4 regions of the Aquabacterium olei genome follow, and region 1 is predicted to be linked to each of the others. Evidence: predicted binding sites of a transcription regulator. Region 1 holds the regulator's gene; each other region holds the start of a gene.
What was found. Region 1 encodes FliA, which starts transcription of late flagellar genes. Its sites were predicted from a motif close to CTAAAGTTTNNNNNNNNNNNGCCGNTA; they were not measured.

Region 1 (3,069 bases):
GCGTTAATCCGTCACAAACTGCGGGTGCTGGGCGTGGCCAACGGCCAGCGCGTGCCTGAAGATTGGCATCGTCTGTCGTCGCAGGCGCTGGTGCACCGGGCACTGCGCGCAAGCCTGAACCCGGCCTACCGCCTGGATCCGGCCGAAGTGAGCCTGGTGTTCTCGACCTCGCCGGCAGCCGAGCCCGTGGCCACCCAGCGTTCCGTTTGATTCCCTGTTCCCCCGATTCTGCGACCCCCCATGATGCGCAACGCACGCCAACCGGAACGCAAGCCTGACCAGGGGCGACTGCATCACGTCGACCAGGCCCAGGGCCTGCGCCGGATGTTTGCATCGCGCGTGGTGCGCCTCGTGCCGGTGGTGGCCAACCCCACCGCGGGCTGCGGTGGCAAGGTGCTGGAGCGGCTGTGCAGCGCCTACACCGGCTTCGGTCTGCACACGCTGGTGGTCGATGCCAGCCCGCAGGCCCGAGAGCCCGGCGAACTGGTGGCCTTCGACCTGGCCGAGGGCATCGAGCGCCTGTCTGATCTCGTGAGCTACATGCCCGCACGCGGCCTGCCGCTGCGCCATGTCGATGCCAAGGGCTCATGCGCCACCCTGCTCGACGCCCTGGCGGAAGCCGCGCCGCAGGCCGACGTCATCCTTGTGCACGCCACGGCCAGCGAAACCGTGCGCCTGTTTGCCGAGCGGGCCCGCGGCCAGCACGTCGTGCCCCTCGTCTACAGCCGTGATCGGGCCGAGAGCCTGCGCGATGCCTACGCCGCCGTGAAGCTGCTGGGGCAGCGCGGCGGGTGGCCCACCTACGATCTGCTGGTGTGCGCCCCCGAGTCATCGCCGCTGGCCGACGAGATCGCGCACCGCCTGTCGCAGTGCGCCGATGCCTTCCTCGGCATGGCGCAGCGCAGCACGGTGCGCCTGGATGCCAATGAACCGGCCGAAGTCGAGCCCACCGGCCGTCTTCAGGAACTGGCGGCCACCCTGCTGCGCGGTGCCCTTCAGCACGCGCTCAGCGACGCCGCATTCGACCACCTGATGTCCCCCGGGGCTGCGCTGCCAACGTGCGCCACCCCCGCGATCAACTGAAAACACGGAGCCCGCATGTACACCGCCAAAGGACGACTCGACCTCGACTCGATGCTCCGTCAGTACAGCCCGCTCGTGCGTCGTCTGGCGCATCAGATGATTGCCAAGCTGCCCGCCAACGTCGAGATCGACGACCTGATCCAGGTGGGCATGATCGGCCTGACCGATGCCCTCAACCGCTTCGATGCCGGGCAGGGCGTGCAGTTCGAGACCTTTGCCACCCAGCGTATCCGCGGTGCCATGCTCGACGAGTTGCGCGGCGCCGACTGGCTCAGCCGAGGCACCCGCAAGCAGCAACGCGACATCGAGTCCGCCGTCCACCGGCTGGAGCAGCGCCTGGGCCGCGCGCCGCAGGAAAGCGAGATCGCCAAGGAAATGGGCATGGACCTGGGCGACTACCAGGAGATGCTCGGCAAGGTCCGCGGCACGCAGCTCATCTACCTCGAGGACATGAGCGGCGAGGACGGCGACAACGACTACCTGGACCGCCACGTGGCCGACGAGGGCAATGACCCGCTGAGTCTGCTGCAGGATCACCGGATGCGCCACGCCCTGGTCGAGGCCATCAAGCTCCTGCCCGAGCGCGAGCAGTACGTCATGAGCATGTACTACGAGCAGGACATGAACCTGAAGGAAATCGCCGCGGTGCTGGGCGTGACCGAATCACGGGTTTGCCAACTGCACAGTCAGTCGATCGCGCGGTTGAGGGTCAAATTGCGCGAGTGGTAAGGCGTCTTTTATCCCCTCCCGCCTGCCCTCTTTCCAAGGTGCCCCATGCTGATGTCCTTCCGTCGCAAGCCCGTTGCCTCCGTCGAGCCTGCGTCTGTCGAGCCGACTCAAGGGCCTGGCAGTGAGGTTCATGCTCTTGCCCAGACGCTGCAGCAAGACACCAGCGGCCTCGGTCGCGAAGCCGCCGAGTTGCGCGGCACACTCGAAGACACGGCCGCTGTTGCGCGCCGTCAGTCCGAAACCCTGACACACCTGCTGCGGCAGTTGCAGGACATCGTCCGCTCGCAGGACCAGATCAGCGTCGAGACGCACGGCAGCCAGGGCGCGATGCAGCAGGCACGCGAGAGCGTGGCCCACGTCGGTCGCGAGGTGGCCGGTGTGGTCGACACCCTGCATCAGGTTTCCGATGCGGCCCGGCAGATCACCCAGGTGGCCCTGCAGACCCGACTGGTGGCCTTCAATGCCTCCGTCGAGGCCAAGCGCGCGGGCGAGGCCGGGGCCGGCTTCTCGGTCGTGGCCGATGCCGTCAAGGACCTCTCCACGCAGGTCGAATCCATCTCGAAGGCCATCATGAGCACGGTGTCGCAACTGGATCAGCGCATCCAGTCGCTGGCCAGCGACCTGAGTGACTCGGCCGCAGCCGATGCCCGCACCAGCGATGGCCGCGTGCGCTTCCACCACGCGCTGCAGGCCGTGGAGCAGGGCGTGCAACGCATCAACGGTGCGGCTGACGCCAGCCGCAGCCTCTCGAGCGGCATCACCGAGCAGGTGGGCGTGATGGAAGGCGAGGTCCGCCAGACGCGCGACGTGCTCGACGTGGCCGTGCGCCGCAGCGAGAGCGTGCTCGGCGTGTCCGAGCGGCTGATGGACCACCTTGCCTCGTGCGGCGTGCGCACGGCCGACTCCCCCTACATCGACCTGGCCCAGCAGACCGCCGCCCGCATCAGCCAGGCGCTCGAAGCGGCCGTGGCCGCCGGGCGGGTGACCCTGGCCGACCTGTTCGACGAGGCTTACAAGCCGGTCGCCGGCAGCGCCCCGGCTCAGCACCTCACGCGCTTCAACCGCCTGACCGACGAGCTCTTCCCCGAGGTGCAGGAGCCCGTGCTGAACACGCTGCCCGGCGTGGTGTTCTGCATTGCGGCCGACCGCAACGGCTACATCTCGACCCACAACCGCGCCTACTGCCATCCGCAGCGCCCCGGGGATGTCGCCTGGAACACCGCGCACAGCCGGTGGCGTCGCGTCTTCAACGACCGC
Region 2 (3,069 bases), 360 kb from region 1:
TTGGCCCGGTCGGCCGACAGCTCCCAGTTGCTGTAGCCGCGCTCGCCGCCGCTGAAGGGTTTGGCGTCGGTGTGGCCCTCGATGGTCAGCCGGTTGGGCACCTCGTCCAGCACCCCGCCGATGGCGCGCAGGATGTCGCGCATATACCCCTGCACGTCGCTGGAGCCGCTGTCGAACATCGCGCGGTTCTGGTCGTCCACGATCTGGATGCGCAGGCCCTCGGCCGTCAGGTCCAGCCGGATCTGGCTCTGGTACTTGGCCAGGCGGTCGTCGTTGGCAATCACCTCCTCGACCTTCTGCTTGAGCACGCGCAGGCGCTCGGTCTCGGCACGCGCCTGCTCGGCGCGGATGGCGCGGCGGCGGCGCTTTTCCTCGGCCGCGTCCGAGCTGCCCTTCTTGACCTGGCCCACGGTTTCGCTGAGGTTGTTGCCGCCACCCTTGACGATCGACGTGGCATCGCCCGCACCGCTGCCGCCGAAGAAGGCCACCTTCAACGGGCTGTTGAAGTAGTCCGCAATGCCCTTCTTGTCACCCTCGGTGGTCGAGCCCAGCAGCCACATCAGCAGGAAGAAGGCCATCATGGCGGTCACGAAGTCGGCATAGGCGATCTTCCAGGCGCCACCATGGGCGGCATGGCCGCCCTTCTTGATGCGCTTGATGATGATCGGCTGGACCTTCTTGGAATCACCGGCCATGGTGTGCTTTCAGCGTGTGCGGGGCAGGCAGCGTGATCGGGATCACTTCTTCTTCACGTGTGTTTCGAGTTCGACGAAGGTGGGGCGCTCGGTCGAGTACAGCACCTTGCGGCCGAACTCGATGGCCACCTGGGGCGCGTAGCCCTGCATCGAGGCCAGCAGCACGGTCTTGACCACCTGGAATTCCTTGGTGCCTTCGTCGAGCTTCTGCTCCATCAGACCGCCCAGGGGCTCCACCACGCCGTAGGCCAGCAGAATCCCCAGGAAGGTGCCGACCAGCGCGGATCCGATCATGCCGCCCAGCACGGCCGGCGGCTGGCCCACCGAGCCCATGGTGTTCACCACCCCCAGCACGGCGGCCACGATGCCGAAGGCCGGCAGCGCACCGGCCAGACGCGCCACCGCCGCGCAGGCCGCGTGGCCCTCGTGGTGGTGGGTGTCGATCTCGTTGTCCATCAGGGTCTCGATCTCGTGGGCGTTCAGGTTGCCCGAGACCATCATGCGCAGGTAGTCGGTCACGAACTCGATCACGTGGTGGTCGTGGCCCACGGTGGGGTACTTGCCGAACAGCGCGGAGTTGTGCGGGTCCTCGACGTCCTTTTCAATGGACATCAGGCCTTCCTTGCGGATCTTCTGGAGGACCTCATAGAGCATCGCCATGAGCTCCATGTAGCGGTCCTTGGTGTACTTCGAGCCCTTGAACAGCGGGCCGAACTGCCCGAGCACGGCTTTCACGGTCTTGGGCTGGTTGTTCACCAGGAACGCGCCCAGAGCGCCCCCGGCGATGGCCATCATTTCGGTGGGCAGGGCGTGAATGATCACACTCATGTTCCCGCCGTGAATGATGTAGGCGCCGAAGATGCAGCCCAGGCAGACGATGTATCCGATCGCGACGAACATGGTGGTGGGTCAGGTACTGATCATGTCGGCATCTTCAGTCAGCAGGGTGGCGGCCGATGCCGGGAACAGCGCCGCACTCCCGCTGCTTATCCCGCTCAGGTTTCACCTGGTGGCAAGCGCACCGCGTTTGCACCAAGCAAAAAGGCGGGCCCGAAGCGGGCCCGCCAAGAGCACGTCCGTCCTCGGTCGTGCCCAGAGGAGACAAGCAAAGCGCGATTCGCTGTCGAACCGCCTGGGTGGTTATCGGCGCGTGGACGGCAGACTTGAGGCCTGGCCGCCCCGGGCAGGTCAGTGCAACTGGATGCCGCCCACGGCCTTGCCCTTGCCGGCGCGCGCCGGCGGGTTGCACAGGCCGCACACGAAGTGGCGGGCCATCTCGTGGGGATGCGTGACAAAGTGCCCACCGCATTGGGTGCAACGCGTCAGGCTCAGCATGCCGGTGTCGATGAATTTGACCAGGCGCCATGCGCGGGTCACCGACAGCAGCGGCTCCAGGCCCTGCACCTCGGTCTGCTCCAGGTAGAGCTGGTAGGCCTTGATGATGGCGTCGATGTCATCGATCTCGGCGGCCTTGTTCAGGTATTCGTGGATGTTCAGGAACAGGCTGGCGTGGATGTTGGGCTGCCAGGTCATGAACCAGTCGGTCGAGAAGGGCAGTTGCCCCTTCGAGGGGGACTTGCCCGCCACTTCCTTGTACAGCCGCAACAGGCGCTCGTACGACATGTCGGTTTCCGATTCCAGCACCTGCAGGCGGGCACCCAGTTTGATGAGGGTGACGGCCCGTTCGATCTGCTTGGCTTCGGTCAGCAGGCTCTTGTTGCGCATGGCGGTTCCTTGCAGGCGGTGGGCGGGTGACGATGGGGGCCGAATCTCAGGCGGCTTCCTGGTGGCGGCCGGCCATCAGGATCGAAGCATGCAGACGGCTGACGGCATCGTTGGCCGTGCCCTTGCCATGGTTGGTCAGCAGGGCCCACACCAGGTCATCGTCGACACGCATGCGGCAGATCAGCGTGTTGCTCGACGCGATCTTGAGCACCTGGGCCGGGGTCAGCAGGTTCAGCAGCGACGCGGTCTCGTCCGAGATGCCCAGGCGGAACAGCGCCTGCTCGCGGTCTGCGCGGATGAGGCTCTGTGCCAGCATCAGGTACTGCAGGTTGGCTTCGCGGATCTCCATCAGGACTTGATCGTTGGTCATCTTGAACTCCTAAAGGTTCTGGAAGGCGGGCTTGTCGGTCTTGTTTCGCCGATGGGTGTCGGCATGGGATGGATTCTGGTGACCGGGGCCGGATTTCTGAATAGGAGCGGCGCTGTAAGCCGCGTCGGCTGAGGACTGCATGCCGTGTCAGAAAAAACCTGACAAAAGCGATTTGAAGGGGGGTGATGCAGGGCCATTTCCCGTCGGTGCGGGCCCGAAAGGCGAAAAGGCGGGCCAATGGCCACGCCTTTTCCTGCTTGCATCGGGCGCGCGGTACCG
Region 3 (3,069 bases), 1.9 Mb from region 1:
AGCGTGGCCAGCCACGTCGGCATGTGGGCCAGCGAGGCGATGGCGTCGGCGAGTTCGGCGTTGCCGGTGCGGATTTCGATGCCGAGGGCGCCCTGGCCCGCCGCGGGCAGCATCACCGACGGTGCGATGAGGGCGCGGATGCGGCCTTCGAGGCCCAGGCGCTTGAGCCCGGCGGCCGCGAGGACGATGGCGTCGTACTGGCCGTCGTCGAGCTTGCGCAGACGGGTGTCGAGGTTGCCGCGCAGGGGCTCGATCTTCAGGTCGGGACGCAAGGCCCGCAGCTGGGCCAGGCGGCGCAGGCTGGAGGTGCCCACCACCGCGCCTTGCGGCAGGGCTTCGATCGACGCGTAGCGGGACGACACCAGCGCATCGCGCGGGTCTTCGCGCTCCATCACGGCGGCCAGCACGAAGCCGTCAGGCAGCTCCATGGGCACATCCTTCAAGGAATGCACAGCGAGGTGCGCCCGGCCTTCTTCGAGCGCGACTTCGAGTTCCTTGACGAACAGGCCCTTGCCGCCGACCTTGGAGAGGGCGCGGTCGAGGATCTGGTCACCCTGGGTGGTCATGCCCAGCAGGTCGACGGGCCGGCCGAAGCGGCGCGACAGGATGTCACGGACATGCTCGGCCTGCCACAGGGCCAGGCGGCTTTCACGGGTGGCGATCACCCAGGGGGACAAGGCGGTGGTGCTCATGCCCGGCATTATCGGGCCTGACGGCCAAGCGGGCACGAAGGCAGGCTCAGCCTTTGATGCTGCCCAAGGTGGCGAGCCGACGTTTCTGCGTCTGGTTGACGTACAGGGCCAGGGTGCGGTCGCGCGGGTCGATGCCCGCCAGCTCGCAGCCGAGTCGGTGCGCCGGGCCCTGCGTGCCGAGGGCCGTCACGTGGTGCACGATGAGGTCGCAGCTCAGCTGGGTTTCCTCGTCCAGCTCCAGGTCGACAGCCTGGATGCGGCTGCCCGCGGCCACCAGGGGTGCATCGGCCGGCAACAGGAGCGCCACGCCATGCAGGCTGACGTCCAGCACGCGCAACACGAGCGGGGCATCGGGCCGAGCCGGGTGAACCAGCCGGGCCAGGGGGGTGCTCGATGCGAGCGGCTGCACACGGAAGGCGGCGCGGCGCTGGAAGCGGTAGGCCACGGTCGGCAGGCTGGCGTGCAGCGTGCTGCCCTGGGTGCCGTGCACGAGCACGAGCCCATCCATGTCGAACTCGACCTTGATGCTGTCGAGGTAGGCCACGGCCGACACCTCGTTGCTGTCCAGCAGGGCCTGGATGCGGGCATCGCCCTCTTCGGCGCTGAGGGTCACGGTGTGGCGCTGCGGGTCGATGGTCAGCAGCACCGTGGTGTAGCTGGCGCCGCCCGGCGCACTCAATGTGACCAGCGCGTGCTCGTCGTGCATCTGGCGGAGCAGCGCTGCAATCTCGACGGCCGACGTGATGCGGAAGTCGTCCAGATCGGCAACACGCCCGCGGGATGCGGGCGTGGAAGGGGTGCGGGTGTCCATGTCGGATTAGCCCGAGGGCTCAATGCATCTTCGTCGGATCGGTGGTGTTGCCCATCATGCGACTGAGGTCGTTGATCCAGGGCTCGGCCAGGTTGCGGATCTCGGCATCGTTGACGAGGATGCGCTGCATGATGCGCGTCTTGAGCGCCAGTTCCGACGGGCCCATCGGGTGCTCTTCCGAGGCGTGCTTGAGCTGCGCGATCAGCACGGCGCAGGCGCCTTCCAGCTTCACCACGGTGTCCCAGTCGCCCTTGCGGGCGGCGTTGAGCATGTCGTGGCTGGCGGTCTCGATCGCTTCGTAGTAGCCCAGCAGGCTGCCGTGGAAGAGTTCTTCGTCGGTGTGGCCGAGGATTTCGGGGGCGTTCATGCGCGGAGCTCCATTTGGGCGTGCACGGCCACAGCTTCCTGCGGGCGAATGGCGGCCCAGGCGTCGCGCAGCGGGGTCAGCAGCTGCGTGCATTCCTCGAGCAGATCCGCGTCGTTGCGCAGGTTTGCCGACATCAGTCGGGTGGCGACGTAGGTGTAGAGGTTGGCGAGGTTGCCGGCCAGTTCACCGCCAGCAGCCGGATTGAGGCTCGCCTTGAGTCCCTCGTCGACGATGCGGATGGCGCGGGTGATGGCCGCGCATTTGGCCTCGATCTGGCCGGACTGCATGGCGCCCTTTGCCTGGGAAATGGCGTCCAGCGCGCCATTGAACAGCATGAGCGTCAGCTGGTGACCGGATGCGCCGCTGACCCCCGTCTCGACGTCAATGCGTCGATACATCTGGCTCATGTTGCTCGTGCTGTACATGCTGGAACTGAAGCCTCGTGCTGATGGGTACATCTTGCGTCTCTGTCGGTGGAGCTGATCAACAGCGTTGCTTGTTTATCGGCCTCGACCGGGCAGAGCTTGAACCTTTGTCACACCTTGAAGCTGTTGAAATGACGGGTTTTTTGGCCCGTTTTGCAGCCGAGCGTCAGGCGCTGACGAACTCATCCAGGCGGTACTGAGACAGCCAGCGCTGTCGTGCAATCGCGGAGGAGGGTGAGCCCGCCTCCACACGAGCATCGGGGGCAACAGGAACTTCGACGTGATCCAATGGCGGGGCGTTGAGCGCGTTCAGTTTCAGTAGGTCCCGCAGTCTGTCAGGCGACTGGCTCAAAGATTGAGCCAGCACGTCGTTGTTCAGCGCCATGCGTCCCGAGGTGTCCAGCGAGATGCCAAATTCCGAGAGGCGGGGTGATGAGCCTCCCCGCGCGCCATTCACCACCTTCGCCACGGCATCAAGGAGAGCATGCGCGCCCTCAGTTCGCTCGCGTGACAGGTTCGCTGCTTCGGGGCTTTCAAGTTGCTCTCGCAGCGCATTGAAGGCGCTCGCCACGCGTTGTACGCCCTCCTGCATGGCGCTCAGATCGGGTTCCACTGTGACCGTGATCGCGCGCTCGGTGACTTGATTGGCACGCAGGTAAAGCCCCGTCTGTGCGTGAAACGCTGTGCCATCTGCGCTGTTGACAGATTGGCCGTCCACTTCGATCTGCGCGTCCCGGGCAGGCTGTTCCAGGCGGACACTTCCCCAACCGCTGG
Region 4 (3,069 bases), 170 kb from region 1:
GGCTCGGGCCGGTCGATTCCCGGCTTCCACCTGCGCGATGCGCTGGACCTGGTGGCCAAGCGCCATCCCGGGTTGCTGAAGCGCTTCGGTGGCCATGCCATGGCGGCCGGCTGCACCATTGCGGAAAGCGATTTCATCACCTTCAAGACTGCCATGGCGCAGATCGCGGAAGCCGGCCTGGACGCCAGCCTGTTGCAGCGCCAGCTGAGCACCGACGGGCCACTGGACGCGCAATGGTTCACACCCGAGGCGGTGCAGGCGCTGGATGCGGCAGTGTGGGGGCCGGGCTTCGATGCGCCGGTGTTCTGCGACCAGGCCGAGGTGCTGAACCAGCGGCTGGTGGGCGAGCGCCACCTGAAGCTGAGCCTGCGCGTGCAGGGCCACGTGCGCGACGGGATCTGGTTTGGTCGCACGGCCCCGCTGCCCGCGAAGGCTCGGCTGGCTTACCGCGTGAGCCTGGACGAATTCCAGGGGCGGCAGCGCGTGCAGTTGGTGGTGGAAGGGGCCGTCGAGGCCTGAGCGCGGCGGCGGGCCCGCCGCCAGCCCGCTGCGTCTAGCGGTAGGCCTTGAGCGCCTGCGCCGCGGGGCTCGTGCCGAGGGCGCCATAGGTGTCGGCCTGTTCGCGCGGCAGCAGCACCTGCAGCGTGCGCTCGAACGATGAGGCCGCGCGCTGCACATTGGCACCCAGGCCTTGCACACGGGTGCGTGCATTCATCAGGCGGCGTTGCAGCACGGGGTCAAGCGCACCGAGGTCCGGCTGGCCGGCCGCCCGCAGGGTTTCGGTCAGGGCCTGCTGAAGCCCGGTGCTGGCCGCATCGAGCGCATCGGGTGCGCCGGCAGCCAGGGCGGCATCCAGCGCATCAAGCTGCTCTTCGAGCAAGGACACCCGCTGGGCCAGCGCCTCAGCGGGTGACAGGCTCGCGGCGCCCGACATGGCAGAACCCGTGAAGGACATCAGGCAGCGCGTTGCAGCAGGTCACGCGCGTTGCTGATGAGCTTGTCCGCGATGACTTCCGGGTTGACCTTGTAGGTCCCGCTGTCGATGGCCGATTTCACCTCGGACACCTTGGCGGCGTTGAAGTCGCCCGTGTCGGCGGCCGTCATCAGGCCCGCTGCGGTGGACGAGAGCGTCACCTTGGTGCTTTCGCCGACGCCGCCATCCAGGGAAGCGGTCTTCCCCGGGGTGGTGGTCGAGGTCGCGCCCTCGGTTCGCTGGGGCGCCCCGGCGCCAAGCGCCTTGTCGAGTGGGTTGCCGATTTTCATGATGCACTCCTTGTTCCCGAGGTGTCTCGGGTGGTCACATCCGTCTTATCGACGTGAGACGGGGCGACTTTAATGTCTTCCACGCCGCTTACCCCCTGAACAAGGGGCCAAAACGCAACCATCTGTTTCACAGCCTCAACTCCGCTGCACGCTCGCCGACCGGCATCGCACACAGCATCTTCCCGTTTTCGGCACGGATGCGCGCACATTGACCCTCATCGCCAGGGGCCATTGCCCGGCCTTCTGCCTGCACGCGGAAGCCCGGGCCCATCAGATTCACGGTGACGGTGTCGCCCGGGCTGAACCAGCGGCGGGGCTTCACGTCGTCGGCACGAATGGCCTGCCCGGCCTCGACCGCCCGGCTCAACGAGCGGCCGATCAGGGATTCAGGCTGCGTCACGGCGGGCGCGGGGCGGGCGGTCAGATCGACCTCCGCCAAGCTCAGGTCGCCTGCCGTGAGCGGCTCGCCGGGTCGCAAGGCGGCGGCGGCCACGACGGCGGGCGCCCAGACGCGAACCGTCACGGGCCAGAAGACATTCCAGTGCACGCTGCCCTGCTCACAGCGCAGCCCGACGCGGGTGCGGCCCCACAGGCGTGCGCCTTGCGGCAAGTAGGCCTTGATACGGGCGCATGGCGCGAGGCGCAGGCGCGGGTCGAGTTCGCCGAGCTCGAAACTCACACGCCAGGGCAGTCGCTTGTCGGCGGGGGCCACCCGTTGCTGGGCCAGCAGCGCATTCACTTCGGACTGCAGTGCCGCGGCGGTTTCATGTGGTGCGGTTTCCTGCGGTGCGGTTGGCTGCGGTGCGATGGCCTGCGGCGTGGCCCAGGCCACACACACCAGGGCCAGACTCCAGGCACCAGCCAATGCCGCGCGCGACAGCCAGCAGGTCAACGAGGCACGCCACCACGAGGACGGGGCGGCGGTCGTTGAACAGGCAGGGCGAGACAGGGCGGACATGATGGACCGAACTGTAAGGAGTGGCCGCCACCACCGCTGCGCGAAATGCCGGTCGAAACGCCCCTTATTCCGGCTCATGTTCCGGCCCGTGCGGCCGCACCATCGGCACCAAGCTCAAGGCCCCCATCAGGCACCGGATTGCCCGGCATGCCAGGCGGCCGGAGGTGCCCACGATGTTGAACCGTTTGACCGACTCCTTGAACTTTCAGGCCCAGGCGCTGACCCTGCGGTCGGAACGCCAGCGCCTGATCGCCAGCAACATCGCCAACGCCGACACGCCGGGCTACGTGGCCCGCGACTTCAACTTTGCCAGCGCCCTGCGCGACGCGACAGGTCAGAGCTCGGCCGCCGCCAGCAGCCTGCCCCCGACCAAGCTGCAGTTGGCCACCACCAGCGCCACGGGCCACCTGCAGCGCGATGGCCGGCCCGCCGGAGCCCGCGTCGAGCCGGACATGAACTACGCGGCCGCCTCGCAGACCAACCTCGACAGAAACTCGGTGGACATGGACCGCGAGCGCGCCAGCTTTGCCGACAACACCGTGCGTTACGAGGCCACGCTGCGTTTCATCAACGGCAGCGTGCGCACGTTGAACACCGCCATCACGGGCCAGTAAGGCCCCGCACTCGCAGTCACAGGAGCGCCCCATGTCGATGTTCAACATCTTCAACGTGTCCGGCAGCGCGGTCAGCGCGCAGTCGCAGCGCCTCAACGTCGTGGCCTCCAACCTGGCCAACGCCGACACGGTGGCCGGGCCGGACGGACAGTCGTACAAGGCCCGTCACGTCGTCTTCACCACCGCGGCCATGGGCTCGGTGGGCGCCGCCGGCGTCACGGTGAGCAATGTCAC

Region 2: motA (flagellar motor stator protein MotA) is a predicted target of FliA. The motif match lies at 1,837-1,863, and genes of this name have one in related genera.
Region 3: fliS (flagellar export chaperone FliS) is a predicted target of FliA. The motif match lies at 2,372-2,398, and genes of this name have one in related genera.
Region 4: flgM (flagellar biosynthesis anti-sigma factor FlgM) is a predicted target of FliA. The motif match lies at 1,310-1,336, and genes of this name have one in related genera.

Annotation. Positions count from the first base shown of each region.
Region 1 covers NZ_CP029210.1:1,107,917-1,110,985, forward strand. The annotation lists gene flhF (flagellar biosynthesis GTPase FlhF) at 1-210, shown strand, start outside; gene DEH84_RS04905 (MinD/ParA family ATP-binding protein) at 241-1,083, shown strand; gene DEH84_RS04910 (RNA polymerase sigma factor FliA) at 1,099-1,812, shown strand; gene DEH84_RS04915 (methyl-accepting chemotaxis protein) at 1,858-3,069, shown strand, end outside.
Region 2 covers NZ_CP029210.1:750,742-753,810, forward strand. The annotation lists gene motB (flagellar motor protein MotB) at 1-695, opposite strand, end outside; gene motA (flagellar motor stator protein MotA) at 738-1,595, opposite strand; gene flhC (flagellar transcriptional regulator FlhC) at 1,884-2,420, opposite strand; gene flhD (flagellar transcriptional regulator FlhD) at 2,467-2,790, opposite strand.
Region 3 covers NZ_CP029210.1:2,996,331-2,999,399, reverse strand. The annotation lists gene hemC (hydroxymethylbilane synthase) at 1-692, opposite strand, end outside; gene DEH84_RS13445 (flagellar brake protein) at 739-1,503, opposite strand; gene DEH84_RS13440 (flagellar protein FliT) at 1,523-1,870, opposite strand; gene fliS (flagellar export chaperone FliS) at 1,867-2,277, opposite strand; gene fliD (flagellar filament capping protein FliD) at 2,462-3,069, opposite strand, start outside.
Region 4 covers NZ_CP029210.1:1,282,386-1,285,454, reverse strand. The annotation lists gene recJ (single-stranded-DNA-specific exonuclease RecJ) at 1-519, shown strand, start outside; gene DEH84_RS05740 (hypothetical protein) at 554-934, opposite strand; gene flgM (flagellar biosynthesis anti-sigma factor FlgM) at 955-1,263, opposite strand; gene flgA (flagellar basal body P-ring formation chaperone FlgA) at 1,391-2,221, opposite strand; gene flgB (flagellar basal body rod protein FlgB) at 2,395-2,835, shown strand; gene flgC (flagellar basal body rod protein FlgC) at 2,867-3,069, shown strand, end outside.